Linked DNA regions of Collimonas fungivorans Ter331. The protein of the gene in region 1 interacts with the protein of each later gene in a pairwise test. Links are inferred from orthologs where the notes say so. Each region holds a gene or a part of one and is shown on either strand. Other genes may lie near its edges.

Region 1 (8,188 bases):
GTCGAACGATTGGCCGGTCCCGAACTCGCCGCCGCCACGGCCAAACAGATGGAGTATCGATGGCTGCAATAGCCGACAACACACGCACTGGCGAGACCACCATCCCGGTCTATTTCCTGCTGCGCGACGCAACCATGACGCTTGACCTGATGGGTCCGGCGGAAGTGCTGCGTTATGCCAACCGGATCGCGGAACGGGAAGGGCGCGCGGACTTTTTCGACCTGCGTTACGTCAGTGCGGCCAGCACCATCAGCATTTCGCTTGGACTCGGCCTGACCGGCTTCAGCGACCTGCCGGACAGCTTGCCGCCCAACGCCATGCTGATGCTGCACGGCTGCGTAGGCAGCGACGATGATTTCAGCAGCGCCAACGACCAGCGCGCCGTGGCATGGCTGCGCGCACACTGGCAGGATTCGCATCGCCTGCTGTGCAGCTGCACCGGCGCCTTGTTGGCCGGTTATGCAGGTTTGCTCGACGGCCGCCAGTGCACCACGCACCACAGCCATTGCGACGACTTGCGGCGCATCGCGCCGCGGGCGCATGTATTGGAAAACCGCATTTTTGTCGAAGACCGCAACATCTACACCAGCGCCGGCGTCACTACCGGCATCGACCTGGCGCTGCACGTGGTAGCGCAAATCGCCGGCCACGCCCGCAGCGCTTCGATCGCCCGTTCGCTGGTGATCTACATGCGGCGCGCCGGCAGCGACCCGCAGCTGTCGCCGTGGCAGGCCTGCCGCAATCACTTGCATCCGGCGGTACACCGGGTGCAAGACGCCGTGATCGGCAATCCGGCCAACGACTGGGACCTGCAGCAGCTGGCAGAAATCGCCTGCACCAGCGAGCGCCATCTGACGCGTCTGTTCCGCGAGCAAACCGGCAGCAGCCTGGTCGACTACATCCAGCGCATCCGCGTCGCCCTGGTGCGCGAATTGCTGACGCAATCCAAGCTGGACATGGAACAGGTAGCGCAGCAAGCCGGTTTCAATTCAACCCGCCAGCTGCGCCGGGTCTGGAGCAAATTCGAAAACTTCCCGCCGAGCCAGCAACGCCAGCTCAGCAGTTAATTAGGGTCAGAGTCGAATTGTTTGAGAAAACAATTCGACTCTGACCCTAATTAACGGGCCATGGGGCATTACGTTCCGCGCTCAAGGATTACATCGCTTCCGCGTGTTCCACCATCAGTTGTACCTTGGTAACGCCGTTATATTCATTGGCGTCCAAGCGAAACGCTACCTTGGCCTTGCTCCCCAGTTCATCGGTATGCCCGAACCAGATTGCATCGTAGCGCGTGCCGTTGCGTTCCAACAGCAGCTTTAGATGTTTCTCTTTCAGGATGCGTTGACTAACCACCCTGAATTCGTCGCAAAACAGCGGCGGCGCAAAACCCTGTCCCCACACCTGGCCATCCATCAATTCAATGAATTGCGTGGTGTAGTAGGCATCTTCCAGCGGTCCGTCGGTTTCAATCACACGTTCCAGCTGGCTCTGCCCCAGCCATTCACGTCCGACTTTTTCGAAGGCGGCGGCGAACGCATCGAAGGCGTCGGCGCGAATGGTTAACCCGGCTGCCATCGCATGGCCGCCGAATTTCTGGATCAGGCTGGGTGCGTGCTTGGACACCAGGTCCAGCGCATCGCGCAAATGGAAACCGGGAATCGAACGGCCCGATCCTTTGATCAAGCCTTCGCCGCCCGGCGCGAAAGTAATGGTGGGGCGATAAAATTTATCCTTCAGGCGTGAGGCGACGATGCCGATCACGCCCTGGTGCCAGGAGGCGTCGAACACGCTGATGGTGGTGCTGTCCTGCGGCTTGAAGTCATCCAGCAAGGCCAGCGCGGTGTCCTGCATGCCGGCTTCGATATCGCGCCGTTCGCGATTGATGGCGTCGAGCTGCTGGGCAATGGCCCAGGCGCGGCCTTCGTCGTCGGTGGTCAGGCATTCGATGCCGAGCGCCATGTCGGCCAGGCGGCCGGCGGCGTTCAGGCGCGGGCCCAGCGCAAAACCCAGGTCGAACGGCGTGGCGCGCCGGGCTTCGCGGCCGGCGGCGCGGAACAGCGCGGCGATGCCGGCATGCATGCGGCCGGCGCGCATGCGCTTCAGGCCTTGCGCTACCAGGATGCGGTTGTTGGCGTCCAGCTTGACGACGTCGGCTACGGTGCCGAGCGCCACCAGGTCGAGCAGCACATCCAGTTTCGGCTGGCTCTGCGCATCGAACACGCCGCGCCGGCGAAGTTCCGCGCGCAAGGCCAGCAAGACGTAGAACATGACGCCGACGCCGGCCAGGTTCTTGCTGGGAAAACCGCATTCCGGCTGGTTAGGATTGACGATGACTCTTGCCGCCGGCAGCGTATCGGCCGGCAAGTGATGGTCGGTCACCACTACTTCGATGCCGCGCCGGTTGGCTTCGGCCACGCCGTCGATGCTGGCGATGCCGTTGTCGACCGTGACGATGATGTCCGGCGATTTTTCGCGCGCGGTCAGTTCGACGATTTCCGGCGTCAGGCCGTAGCCGTACTCGAAGCGATTCGGCACGATGAAGTCGATATTCGCGCCTAGCAGGCGCAAGCCGCGCAGGCCGACGGCGCAAGCGGTGGCGCCGTCGCAATCGTAATCGGCGACGATCACCATTTTCTTTTTTGCGGCGATAGCGTCGGCGAGAAAAATGGCGGCGGCATCGATGTGCAGCAGGCCGGACGGCGGGATCAGGGCGTTCAGTTCGCTTTCCAGCTCCTTGGCGTCGAGCAGGCCGCGTGCCGTGTACACGCGCGCCAGCACCGGATGGATGCCGCTCTGGCACAGCCGTTCGGAGTCGCGGAAGGAATAAGGGCGGGTAACGATGCGGGTCATAATAAATGCGATGATGGATGCAATGGCAATAAACCGGTGAGGGCTGGTTTCAGCCAGAATTTCTTGAGCGAGAGCCGGGTGGTGCTCATTTCAAGCGTATGGCCGCTGTCGGTAACGATCAAGGACAGGCTGTCGAGCCGGCGCTGCTGCATGGCTTGCAGCAAAGGGGCGAAGCATGTGCTTTCGAGGGTTTGCAACTGCCGCAGCCAGTCCGACCATTCGCCTGTCAGGGCTGGCTGGATCAGCTGGCTCAAGGTCAGCAGGCCATGTCCGGGCCTGGCGGCGATCACTTCGCTGATGCCAATGCCGGCATACGCAGCCTTGGCGTACTGGCCGAGGCCGGCGAAACCGTCCGGCAGGTTGAATACTTCGCGCTGGCCGGGCACGCAAGGCTGTGCCACTGCGCCGCCCCATAACCACAGGGAATTCACGGTTTGCCGCCCTTGCATTTCGCGCCGCTCGTTCAGCGGGTGGGCAAACCACAGCATCTGCACTTCATTCTGCAATTTGCGCCAGGCCTGGTCGCCGCTACCCTTCGGCATCCAGATATCGATGTTGTGGCCGCAAGTGGCGTCGGGCGTGGAGGACAACAAGCCTTGCCAGTCGTCGGCGCGCAGGAACCAGGTGCCGGCGTCGCCGTAAACCAGCTCACGGCCGACTTCAGCGAACAGCGGCAGCGCAGCATCGAACAGTTCGCGCGATTCCGCATCGCTCAAGCCGATCTGGCGGATGTCGGTCAGCACCAGGTGGTCGCGGGCGATATGGATATGGGCTGGGTGCAGCATGAACCAGGCGCCTTTTTCAGCGCTCAGCCCCATCGCGCGCATGGCGGCGCAGGCGAGGGCGGGGCTGTTCTGGTTGTCTTGGCCGGGCGCGACGGGTTCGAATGCGGGCAAGGAAAATTGCGACGTCAGCCACATTTCGTGCGGCAAGGCTCTTGCAAAATCGTCAAACGCCTGGCGCCGGGGCCCGGTTTTGGCGCGCGCCATCAGGGTGGCGAGGGCAGGTAGTTTCAATTCACGCAATAAATCGCGCGCCAGTTCGGGCGGCGGCAGGCCGAAGGGCAATAGGATATCTAAATGACTCATGGCGCGATTGTAGGGCATCCCGGGGTCTTGAGTCGATTTGCCTTTACCCACGCGGATTGCGCGGCTGGCATAAAATGAAGGGATTGTAGTGAATCGCCGCCTGCCGGTACGGATCCGCCATGAATGCACACCATGAACACATATAAGCTGCTGACTACCCTGTTTGAGTACAAAGCCTGGGCCAACGACACCTTGTTTTCGACGCTGGCTGCCTTGCCGCCGGAATCCCACGAACGCGAAAAACATGACGCGACGCGCATCTTGAACCATGTCTACGTGGTGGACCGGATTTTTGAAGCCAACCTGCAGCGCCAGCCGCACGACTACCGGGCGCTGAACACCACGGCGACGCCGGCGCTGGCCGACCTGCGCGCGGCGGTCCGTGAAACCGACCGCTGGCTGCTGTCATATGCCGATACGATAACCGAAGCCGAGCTGGCAGAGATCGTCGAGTTCACCTTCGTAGACGGCTCGGCAGGCCGCATGTCGCGCGGCGAGATGCTGACCCACCTGGTCACGCACGGCAACTACCATCGCGGCGCCGTCGGCCGCATCCTGTCGCAGATCGGCGTGCCGCCGCAACGCGATACGCTCACGGTCTTTCTGCACCGGCCGGAACATCTCCGGGCCGATCCGATCTGAGGGATCAACGCGCAAACGCCGCTGGCAGCGTTTGTCTGCTTGCGGCTTTGCTCTATTCGAGCTTTTTCCTTTCCTTCATCAAATCGTCTGCGGACAGCGGCAGATAACCGCCTGCGCCATTTGCCGCTCCGGCTATCAGGCTTTGGCCTGCCGGCGACAAGATCATCCTCAGGTAGTTTGCGAGCTGGGCATCCAGCGCCTTGCCAGGCGGCCGATTGAAATACATCTGCAGATATGTGGCGAGGGGGTATTTGCCCGCCGCCACGTTTTCGCGAGAAGGCATGACCGCAGCCATGCCTTCGGCCGGTGACAGCGGCAATATGCGCAGTGTTGCGGGTATCGGAATGCCGGTCGGGGCGAGCAAGGCAATTCCGTAAGGATCGTTGTCGACCGCCGCCAATACGGCCTGCGGGCTGTCCAGCGCTTCGTAATGCGGAGCAAAGGGATATTTCCCCAGGTGCCGGCTGCGCAAGACGGTGGCGCTGCCGCCATCGTCGCGCAGGCCGTATAGATGGATACGGCGTTGCTGCCAGCTGTCCTTGAGTCCCAGTTGCGACCAGAAATTGATATTGCCCGCAGGGGCGCCCGCGGTAAACACCTGGGCTAACTGTTGCATGGTCAGTCCGGGCAGGGGATTGCGCCGGTTGACGTAGACGGCGGCTGCTCGTTGCCCGCAACCGGCGTAGCCGATGCGGACCAGGAGCGGCGCATATCCCCAGACTTGCCGGAATGCGGCGATTTCGGCGGCGCTCGCTTCATGCGTGACTACTGCCATCGAAGCGGCGTCGGCGGTCAGCGCCGGCAAGCCCGTCGATGACCCTTTGAGCGCCATGCCGATGTTTATTGCCGGCTGTGTGCCGGCAAACATGGCATTGAAGCGCCTGAACAGATCGGTCGCGCCATCCGCTCCGGCCAGGAGCAAACCAGGTGCGGCCGGAACTGATGTGCTGACGCCGCTTCCCGCCAACTCGATTTTTTGCAATTCAGCGCGCACTTCCGCCGCCGACAGCGGAATATAACCGCCGGCCTGGCTAGCGATGATTTCCTGGCCCTGGCGCGACAGCACCAGGCGCAGGTATTCCTTGGCGACCGGATCTAGTGCTTGTCCCGGTTCGCGCCGCAAGTAGAAGTACACATAGCGGCCGTAAGGATAGGTGCCAGCAGCCACATCCTGGCGGCTGCCGCGTGTCTCGCTGCGTCCATCTTCCGACACGATGGCGAGCTGCCTGAGCGCGGCGTTTTCGTGGCCGATGGCGGCAAACGCGATGCCCGCCGGATCCTGTTCCAGCCGTTTCAGGATGGTTTCGGTGCTGCCCCATTGCTCATATGCCGGGCTGACGGGCCGCCCCTGCAATTGTTCTGACTGCATGTACGTGCCCATGCCGGTATATTCAGGCGTGCCGAAAGGATGGATGGCGCGTTCTTTCCAGGCGCCGCTTGCGCCCAGCTGGCCCCAGTGAGACAGGTCGCCTTCCGGATTGCCGTTGCTGAAGATGCGTGCTACCTGGCGGGCGCTCAGGCGTTCGATCGGATTGGCGCGGTTGACGTAGATGCCGATGGAGTACGACATTTCCTGCTGCGCATCGTCGGAAGTATGGGCGATGCGGATTTCCAGCGGCGCCGCGCCGACCGCCTTTTCATAGGCGTCCAGCTCCGCCGCATTGGCGCTGCGCCCCATTGGGCCGAACAGCATCCGTCCGTAGGCGAGCAAAGGCATGGTGGCGGTCGTACCTTTGACATGATCCGAAAAACGCACGCCGGGGTGGCTGCTGGAGAACAAGGCATTGAAACGGTCGATCACGAATTGCGCATGTTCGGCGCCGCCGATGCGGATTGCGCCTTGCTCGTCGAGATAGCTGGCTTGGGGCGACAAGCTCACGCTTTGCGCCTGGTACTCGGGCAGGCCGTCATGCAGCGCCGGCGCCGCAAGCGCCGTTCCGGCGAGGAGTGACAGTCCGCAAGCCAACAATGCTTTCCTCATGCCGTCCGTCCTCAGAAATTCAGCTTGGCGTTGAGCGTAAACTCGCGGCCGGCGCCGATATTGACAAACGGCGTGCCGGTGCAGCAGCTGGCGGTGTAATACGTCGAATCGAAGATGTTCTTGATGTTGAACTGCCAATCCACCGATTGGCCGCCGACCAAAGTATTCCATGACACGAAGGCATCCATCACGCGGCCGTAGGGCAGGTGGTAAACCTTGCCGGTGCCGTCGCCCACCGGCAGGCTGCTGAACACGCGGGCGCCCGCGCCGGCCCTGACCCGGCCTTCAACCGGACCGACGCGCGATACGCCAAAGTCGCGTGTCAGGTACAGCGACGCCGAATGCTTCGGCGTGTTCGGCAGGGGATTTCCCGCCAGCTTGGGATCGTCGGCGTAGCGTGCCTCGGTGTAGGCATAGCTGCCGACCAGGCTCAGGTCCTGGCTGATGCGGCCGTTGGCGTCGAACTCCAGTCCGCGCGACCTGGCTTTGCCGGCGTTGCGGGTATAGTTGACGCCGCCTATGGTTTCGGTGGTCTGGATGTTGCGCTTCTGGATATCGAATACCGCTACCGTGGCAGTCAGGTTTTCGGTTTCCAGCTTCGAGCCGATTTCATAGCCCTTGGCCAGTTCCGGCGGCAACTCGCCTATCGGCGTCGCAATCGAGGTATTCGGCTTGAACGATTCGCTGTAGCTGGCGTACATGGACCAGTCGGGCGCCAGCTTGTACACCACGCCGGCGCGCGGCGTGGCGCGCCCGGCGGCGACCTTGCTGCCGACCACGAAGGGACGGCCCTTGCCGGTCAGCTCATTGAAATATTCATAGCGCGCGCCGGCCAGCAAGATCCAGCGTTGATCCAGATGGATCGAATCCTGCACAAACACGCCGCGCGAAATCAGCTTGTCGGTCTGGTCGCTGTCGGCCGGGCTGATCTTGCTGCCGGCCGGCGTCAGCTGGCCGTAGACTGGATCGTAGATGTTGAACCGGGTGTTGCTCGGGCCGCGGTAGAGCTCGGCCAGCACCCGGTAGTTGCGCATGTAGTCGACGCCGCCGACGATGTCGTGGCGGATCTCGCCCCAGTTTAATTTGCCTTCCAGGTTCAGGGTCAGCGTATGCGCCGACTGCACGCCGTTCTGGGTCGAATCGACGCGGCGGGTGGCGATGCCGGTGGCATAGTTGACCGACAGCACGCGCGCCTGCCAGTCATTGTAGTAGCTGCGGCTGAAGCCGTAGCCGCCGTGCAGGGTCCAGTCGGCGTTGAGCTTGTGGTCGAAGCGCAGGTTGACGGCGTCGGAACGGCCGGCCGAGATATTGTAGGCTTCGTCGAAACGGCGATCGGCGGGTACCGCAACCGGATTGCCGGTGCGCGTATCGATGACGGTGCCGCGGTCAATCGGCACCGAGTAGTTCATGTGTTCGTAGGCGAACGACAGCGTGGTGTCGCGGCCGTACCAGGCCAGCGACGGCGCCACTACCGATTGCGTGGTTTCGCCGAAATTGCGCCAGTAATTGCTGCGTTCGTGGTCGGCGATCAGCCGGTAAGCCAGGCCGGAATCGCCGATCGGCCCGGTCAGGTCGATCTGTTCGCTGAGACCGCCGTAGCTGGTGGTGCCGAGCGTGACCGAGCGCT
Region 2 (5,788 bases), 1.1 Mb from region 1 along the record:
CAGTTGACGCACCACGGCGCGGGCGACGGCAGGATGATCCAGAGACATGGCAATATCCGGTGAGCGAAAACGATAAGCAAGTGTAGCCGAAGCACGGCCAAAGCGTGGCACGGCAAAATCACCAAGCCAGTGATCCAGGCCATTCCGGCGCCAATAAAAAAGCCGCTCAGCGAGCGGCTTTTTCTGGTGCGGATCAGGCTTTATGCAGCCTTGCGCTTGGCGACCACCCTTTTGGGCGCCGCCTTTTTTACCGCTGCCTTTTTCACCGTCGGTTTTTTGGCCGCCGGCTTCTTCGCCACCGCGGTCACCTCATCCTCTTCACCTTCGACGGCCGCAGCTTTCGCCTTGCCCTTCGGCGGCGCCTTGGCTTTGCGTTCTTCGAACTCGAAGCTGACCTTGCCATCCTTGCCCTTGACCAGGAAGGCCTTGAACGGACGGCGCGTACGCTGCGAAATGAAACCAGGCAACAGATCGGTCTTGCCGTCGTTGAGCAGCTTGACCATTTGCTCCGGCAGGATTTCCTGCTGCAGGATGATGCGACCGCTGCGGAAATCGCAAGCCTTCGGTTTCGCTACCGCCTTTTCGCAGACATAGGCCAGGCCCATTTCGTAGACGCCGTTGCCGCATTTCGGGCATGGGCCCAGCGCGGTCTGGCCGGTGAAATCGACACCCTCGCCGTCTTCGCCTTCATCGTCGTTCTGGCCAAAATCGAATTCCAGCTTGTAGTTCTTGATCTCTTCGTCGCGGCTGATTTTCAGGATCGCGGCAAACGGACGCCCCATCTTCGAGCGGAATCCTTGCAGCGGTCCGATGGTGCGCTTGGTCAGCAACTCTTCGACTTCAGAAATCTCGAACTGGCGGCTGCCCGGCGTCTTGCTCATCGAGAATTCGCATTTGGTGCAGGCGAAGCGGCGATAGTTTTCCTTGACCACACTGCCGCAGTTCGGACACGGCGCCAGCAGGGTCGCATAATCGCCCGGGATGGTGTCGTTATCGTATTCCTTGGCGCGCTTGACGATGATCTGGGTCAGCTGCGCGATTTCACGCATGAACTCTTCACGGCTGATGGTGCCGCGCTCGATCTGCGACAGCTTGTGTTCCCATTCGCCGGTCAGCTCGGGTTCGGTCAGCTCATCGACGCCGAGGCCATGCAGCAAGGTCATCAGCTGGAACGCCTTGGCGGTCGGCATCATTTCCCGACCTTCGCGCAACAGGTATTTTTCGTACAGCAAACCTTCGATGGTGGCAGCACGCGTGGCCGGTGTACCGAGGCCCTTGCCGGCCATCGCTTCGCGCAGCTCGCCGTCGTCCAGCAGCTTGCCCGCGCCTTCCATCGCCGACAGCAAGGTCGCTTCGGTGTAGCGCGCCGGCGGTTTGGTGACCAGGCCGTTGGCGGTGATCTTGTCGGTCTTGACCTTCTCGTCCTTGGCCACTGCAACCAGCGTACCGCTGTTTTCCGGATCTTTTTCATCCGCGGCTTCCTTGCCGTAGATCGCCAGCCAGCCCGGATTCGTCATGACCTTGCCTTCAGTCTTGAACTGATGGCCGGACACTTCGGTGTAGCGGGTGGTGACCTGGAACTCGGCGGCCGGGAAAAACACGGCCATGAAACGGCGCGTCACCAGGTCGTACAGCTTCTGTTCCGGCTCCGACAGGTTCTTCGGCGCCTGCGTGGTCGGGATGATCGCAAAGTGATCGCTGATCTTGGTGTTGTCGAAGATGCGCTTGTTCGGCTTGACCCAGCCTTTGTTCAGGATCTGCGCCGCGAACTGCTGGTAGTTGTTGTTCTCCGACACCGTTTCCAGCGCCTGCTTGACGGTGCTCAGGTAATCTTCCGGCAGGTGGCGCGAATCGGTACGCGGATAAGTCAGCACCTTGTGCTTTTCGTACAACGCCTGCGCCAGGCCGAGGGTGTTCTTGGCGGAAAAACCGAAACGCGAGTTGGCTTCGCGCTGCAGACTGGTCAGGTCGAACAGCGCCGGCGCCATCGAGGTAGTCGGCTTCGATTCTTCCCGCACTGCACCCATCTTGCCGCGGCAGGCGGCCACGATCGATTCGGCCGCGGCTTTGCTCCACAGGCGCTCGGCGCGCTTTTCCGGATCGTTCTCGTCCTTCTTGTGGGCAGTGTCGAGCCAGCGGCCTTCATAGATGCCGGCGGCGCACACGAATTCTGCGCGCACTTCCCAGAAATCGCGCGGCACGAACTTCTTGATCTTCTCTTCGCGTTCGACCACGATCGACAGCGTCGGCGTCTGCACCCGGCCGACGGTGGTCAAATAGAAACCGCCTTCTTTCGAATTGAAGGCGGTCATTGCACGCGTGCCGTTGATGCCGATCAGCCAGTCCGCTTCGCTGCGACAGCGGGCGGCATCGGCCAGCGGCAACATGTCCTTGTCCTCGCGCAGGTGGGTGAAGCCGTCGCGTATCGCGCCCGGCGTCATCGATTGCAGCCACAGCCGCTTGACCGGCTGCTTGGCTTTCGTATATTGCGCGATCAGGCGGAAAATCAGCTCGCCTTCACGCCCGGCGTCGCAGGCGTTGATCAGGGCGGTGACATCCTTGCGCTTGATCAGCTTGTTGAGCACCTTGAGGCGCGACTCGGTCTTGGCGATCGGGTTCAGCGCAAAATGCGGCGGGATCATCGGCAGGTGGGTGAAGGTCCATTTGCCGCGCTTGACGTCGTATTCTTCAGGAACCGCGATTTCCAGCAGGTGGCCGACCGCCGAGGAAAGGACGTATTCGTCGGATTCAAAGTACTCATCGTGCTTGGTGAAGCCGCCGAGCGTCTTCGCGATGTCGTTCGCGACAGAAGGTTTCTCAGCAATGATGAGGGTCTTGCTCATAGTGTCGTCTCGAAAGTAGCGCGCATTATTTCAGCGCATGTTTTTGCTTTGGCTCGCAAGCGTCAATCCGGAAATTTAGTTGCCAGCGGGAAATCACCCGTAATATATCAGCAAACATCGCAGCAAACATCGCAGCAAACTTCACGGCCGGCGCCGCATAATGCGGCCAATGATAAGCGGGTTGTTGGAAAAATCGCAAGCAGCAAGACCTCGGTCTGGCCAGCATGCAGCAGGTGAACGTCGTGTTTAATGCAGCTGGCGCGGCTCAGGATCGTCGTCTTCGTCGAGAAACAGCTCGTCGAACATCAGGCCGTCCGGCTCCTTGCCCTGGCTCCATAGCACCATCAATACGATCACCTTGAGTTTGTCGAGCGGGACCGGGGTCTCGCTGACGGTCAGCGCACGCTCAATGACAATCTCGCGTTGCACCGGGTTGAGCATCTTGGCCGATTCCAGGAACTGGATGAAGCCGATCGCAGGAATGCCCAGTACATCAATCTCTTGCTGGGCGTAAATACGGATGCCAAAAGAAAAAGCGGTTTGCTGCGGATATTTATCGGCGAACTCGTGGTTGGTTTCCGCCAGATCCGTCAGCCAGCCGAGCGCCTTGGCTATCTCTTCTTCTTCAAAGCCGATCGCCGACAGCTTCTTGACCAAAGCCTCCGGTTCAGGGCAGGCATCGGGCCGATAATAAGTTTCATACAGATAAACAAGGACTTCAAACATGGTTCTACTGTATCGCTAAGGTAAGGGTAAGACAAGCAAAGTACAAGGGTAAGCGCAAAAACGCAGGGCAATAAAGCCGTTTCAGCCAACAGTATACGTATATTAGTATCGCAGATTTATGCCGGACCGCCCGAAATGGCAAAATATCATCCTCCTCGCGCCAGGCTTGTATCAGCCGATGCGGCGGTAAATTGCGCCGGGCAAAGCCTCTATCAGCCCCGCCAGCTCCAGCTCCAGCAACCGTCCGCCCAGGCTCGCCGCATCGCTGCCGCTGCGCGCCGCCAGAACGTCGAAACCGACCGGATCATACCCGAGTATGGCAAGCAGCTCCTGACCGCCGCTGTCAGCCGGCGCGGCGCTGGGCATCGCCGCGGGTTGCGCTGGGGTTGCCACTGCTGCCTGTAAACTGCCCAGTTCCTCCAGGATATCCTGGGCCGACTCCACCAGCTTGGCGCCCTGCTTGATCAGCTGGTGGCAACCTTTCGACAGCGGCGAATGGATCGAGCCGGGGATCGCGAACACGTCCCGTCCCTGCTCGGCCGCCATCCTGGCGGTGATCAGCGAACCGGACTGGGCCGCCGCCTCGACTACCAGCACGCCGCGCGCCAGGCCGGAAATGATGCGGTTGCGGCGCGGAAAGTTGGCGGCGACGCCAGGCATGCCCAGCGGGTATTCGCTGACGATGCAGCCGGCCTCGGCAATCTGGTGCGCCAGCCCGCGATTGCGCGCCGGGTAGACGATGTCAGCGCCGGTGCCGATCACCGCCACCGTGCTGCCGCCCTCGGGATTGCCGGCGGCGCCGCGCAAAGCGCCCTGGTGGGCGGCGGCGTCTATCCCCAAGGCCATGCCGGAGATGACGGTAAGGCCGCGCTGGCTGAGGATTTCGGCAAAGCGGTCGGCATTGGCGACGCCCTGCACCGTAGCGTTGCGGCTACCGACCACCGCCATGGCCGGCCGCTCCAGCAGTTCGGCGCGGCCCTTCACGTACAGCATCAGCGGTGGATCGGAAATGTCCAGCAGGGCTTGCGGATAGGCGCTGTCGGCTAGCGTGAACAGCCGGTTTCCCGGCTGTTGCAACCATTCCTGGGTGCGCTCTATCAGCGCCTGGACGGCATCCGATGGCGCCGCCAGCAAGGCGTAGGCAATGCGTTCGGGCACTACCTTGTGCAGGGCGGAGAAGGAACAGGAAAAGATGTTGGCCGGCAGGCCGAAGGCCACCAGCAGCCGGCGCGCAGTTTCCGCGCCGACACCGGCTGTCTGCTCCAGACGCAACCAGGCTGCCAGCTCATCTGCATCAACTGCAGCATCCGTTGCATTGCCGGCGGCTGGCGGGCGGCGGTCTGCACCGCCGCCGCCGTCATGAAGCTTATCGTCGTTTATCGTTGTCAACAGCAGTAAAGACCTTTATTCCGGCGACCTGGCGATATCGCCGATATCGACCGTGTTCTGGACTTCCATGATCAGGCCATAGGAAATATGGTTGAAGACACGGAAAATGAACAGGGTACCGTATTGTTCATCCGGCAGCTTGACCTTCTTGTTGTGATCGGCAGGATCCTTGACGGTTTTGCCGAAACGGTACAGCTGCAACACGGTGCCGATATCGATATTGTCAGCCTTGCCGCGGTTGATGCTGAGGATCTGGTTCTGCGCCGCGGTAGCCACGCCGCCATAGACCGAGACCACGCGAGCATTGACTTCGGTGGCCGGCGCATGCGGCACATAGTTCAGGATCGGCTCAACCGGGCGCGGGATGATGCGGTCGCCGACCTGCATTTCTTCCTTGGTGTCGATCACGCTGAATGTCGCCGCTTCGTCGGCAGTCTTGCCCCTGCGCTCCAGCTTCAGGGTGCCCAGGTACAGCGCTTCATTGGCGATGACCTTGCCGGTGTCCGGATCCTTGAGCGGATTGCCGGGACGGAATACCTGGAACGCGCTGGCGTCAGCCAGGTCGCCGCGGACATAGGCTTTGTCGCCCTTGCCGAGATTCAGGTGGCCGTCCTGGACCGCCACGATATGTGGCGAATTCTTCAACTCGTCGTCTTCGACGATCAGCGGCTGCGACAGGAACGGGCCGATGGCGTCGGTGGAAATGGCGGTGATCGCATCGCGGCCTATGCCTTGCACGCGCGTTTGCGGCGACAATTTGACAACGCCCGGTTCGCCGGCCGATTTGCCGAGGCGCAGGCGGCCGTTGACGCGGTCGAAATAGACGATCT

What was found. Proteins that work in one complex are often made in the same cells at the same time.
Region 2: the proteins of recJ (region 1) and CFU_RS21355 interact in binary tests that used the Escherichia coli proteins (3 or more experiments, as listed by UniProt). The link is inferred for Collimonas fungivorans Ter331 from one-to-one orthologs.

Annotation. Positions count from the first base shown.
Region 1 is NC_015856.1:3,656,491-3,664,678, reverse strand. What follows is about bases 504-3,502. They hold recJ (single-stranded-DNA-specific exonuclease RecJ), read right to left. Parts: upstream 2,851-3,502; coding sequence 1,156-2,850; downstream 504-1,155. Other genes in these bases: CFU_RS16060 (hypothetical protein), read right to left, coding at 2,847-3,502; CFU_RS16070 (GlxA family transcriptional regulator), read left to right, coding at 504-1,067. Also shown: CFU_RS16075 (DJ-1/PfpI family protein), read left to right, coding at 1-72; more of CFU_RS16070, read left to right, coding at 60-503; more of CFU_RS16060, read right to left, coding at 3,503-3,938; CFU_RS16055 (DinB family protein), read left to right, coding at 4,071-4,580; CFU_RS24915 (PstS family phosphate ABC transporter substrate-binding protein), read right to left, coding at 4,633-6,561; CFU_RS16045 (TonB-dependent siderophore receptor), read right to left, coding at 6,573-8,188. UniProt on the Escherichia coli protein: Single-stranded-DNA-specific exonuclease.
Region 2 is NC_015856.1:4,803,312-4,809,099, forward strand. Bases 1-3,193 are described here. They hold CFU_RS21355 (DNA topoisomerase III), read right to left. Parts: upstream 2,844-3,193; coding sequence 201-2,843; downstream 1-200. Other genes in these bases: CFU_RS21350 (pyridoxal phosphate-dependent aminotransferase), read right to left, coding at 1-48; CFU_RS21360 (DUF494 family protein), read right to left, coding at 3,090-3,193. In the rest of the region: more of CFU_RS21360, read right to left, coding at 3,194-3,569; DNA-processing protein DprA, read right to left, coding at 3,741-4,853; CFU_RS21370 (LysM peptidoglycan-binding domain-containing protein), read right to left, coding at 4,974-5,788.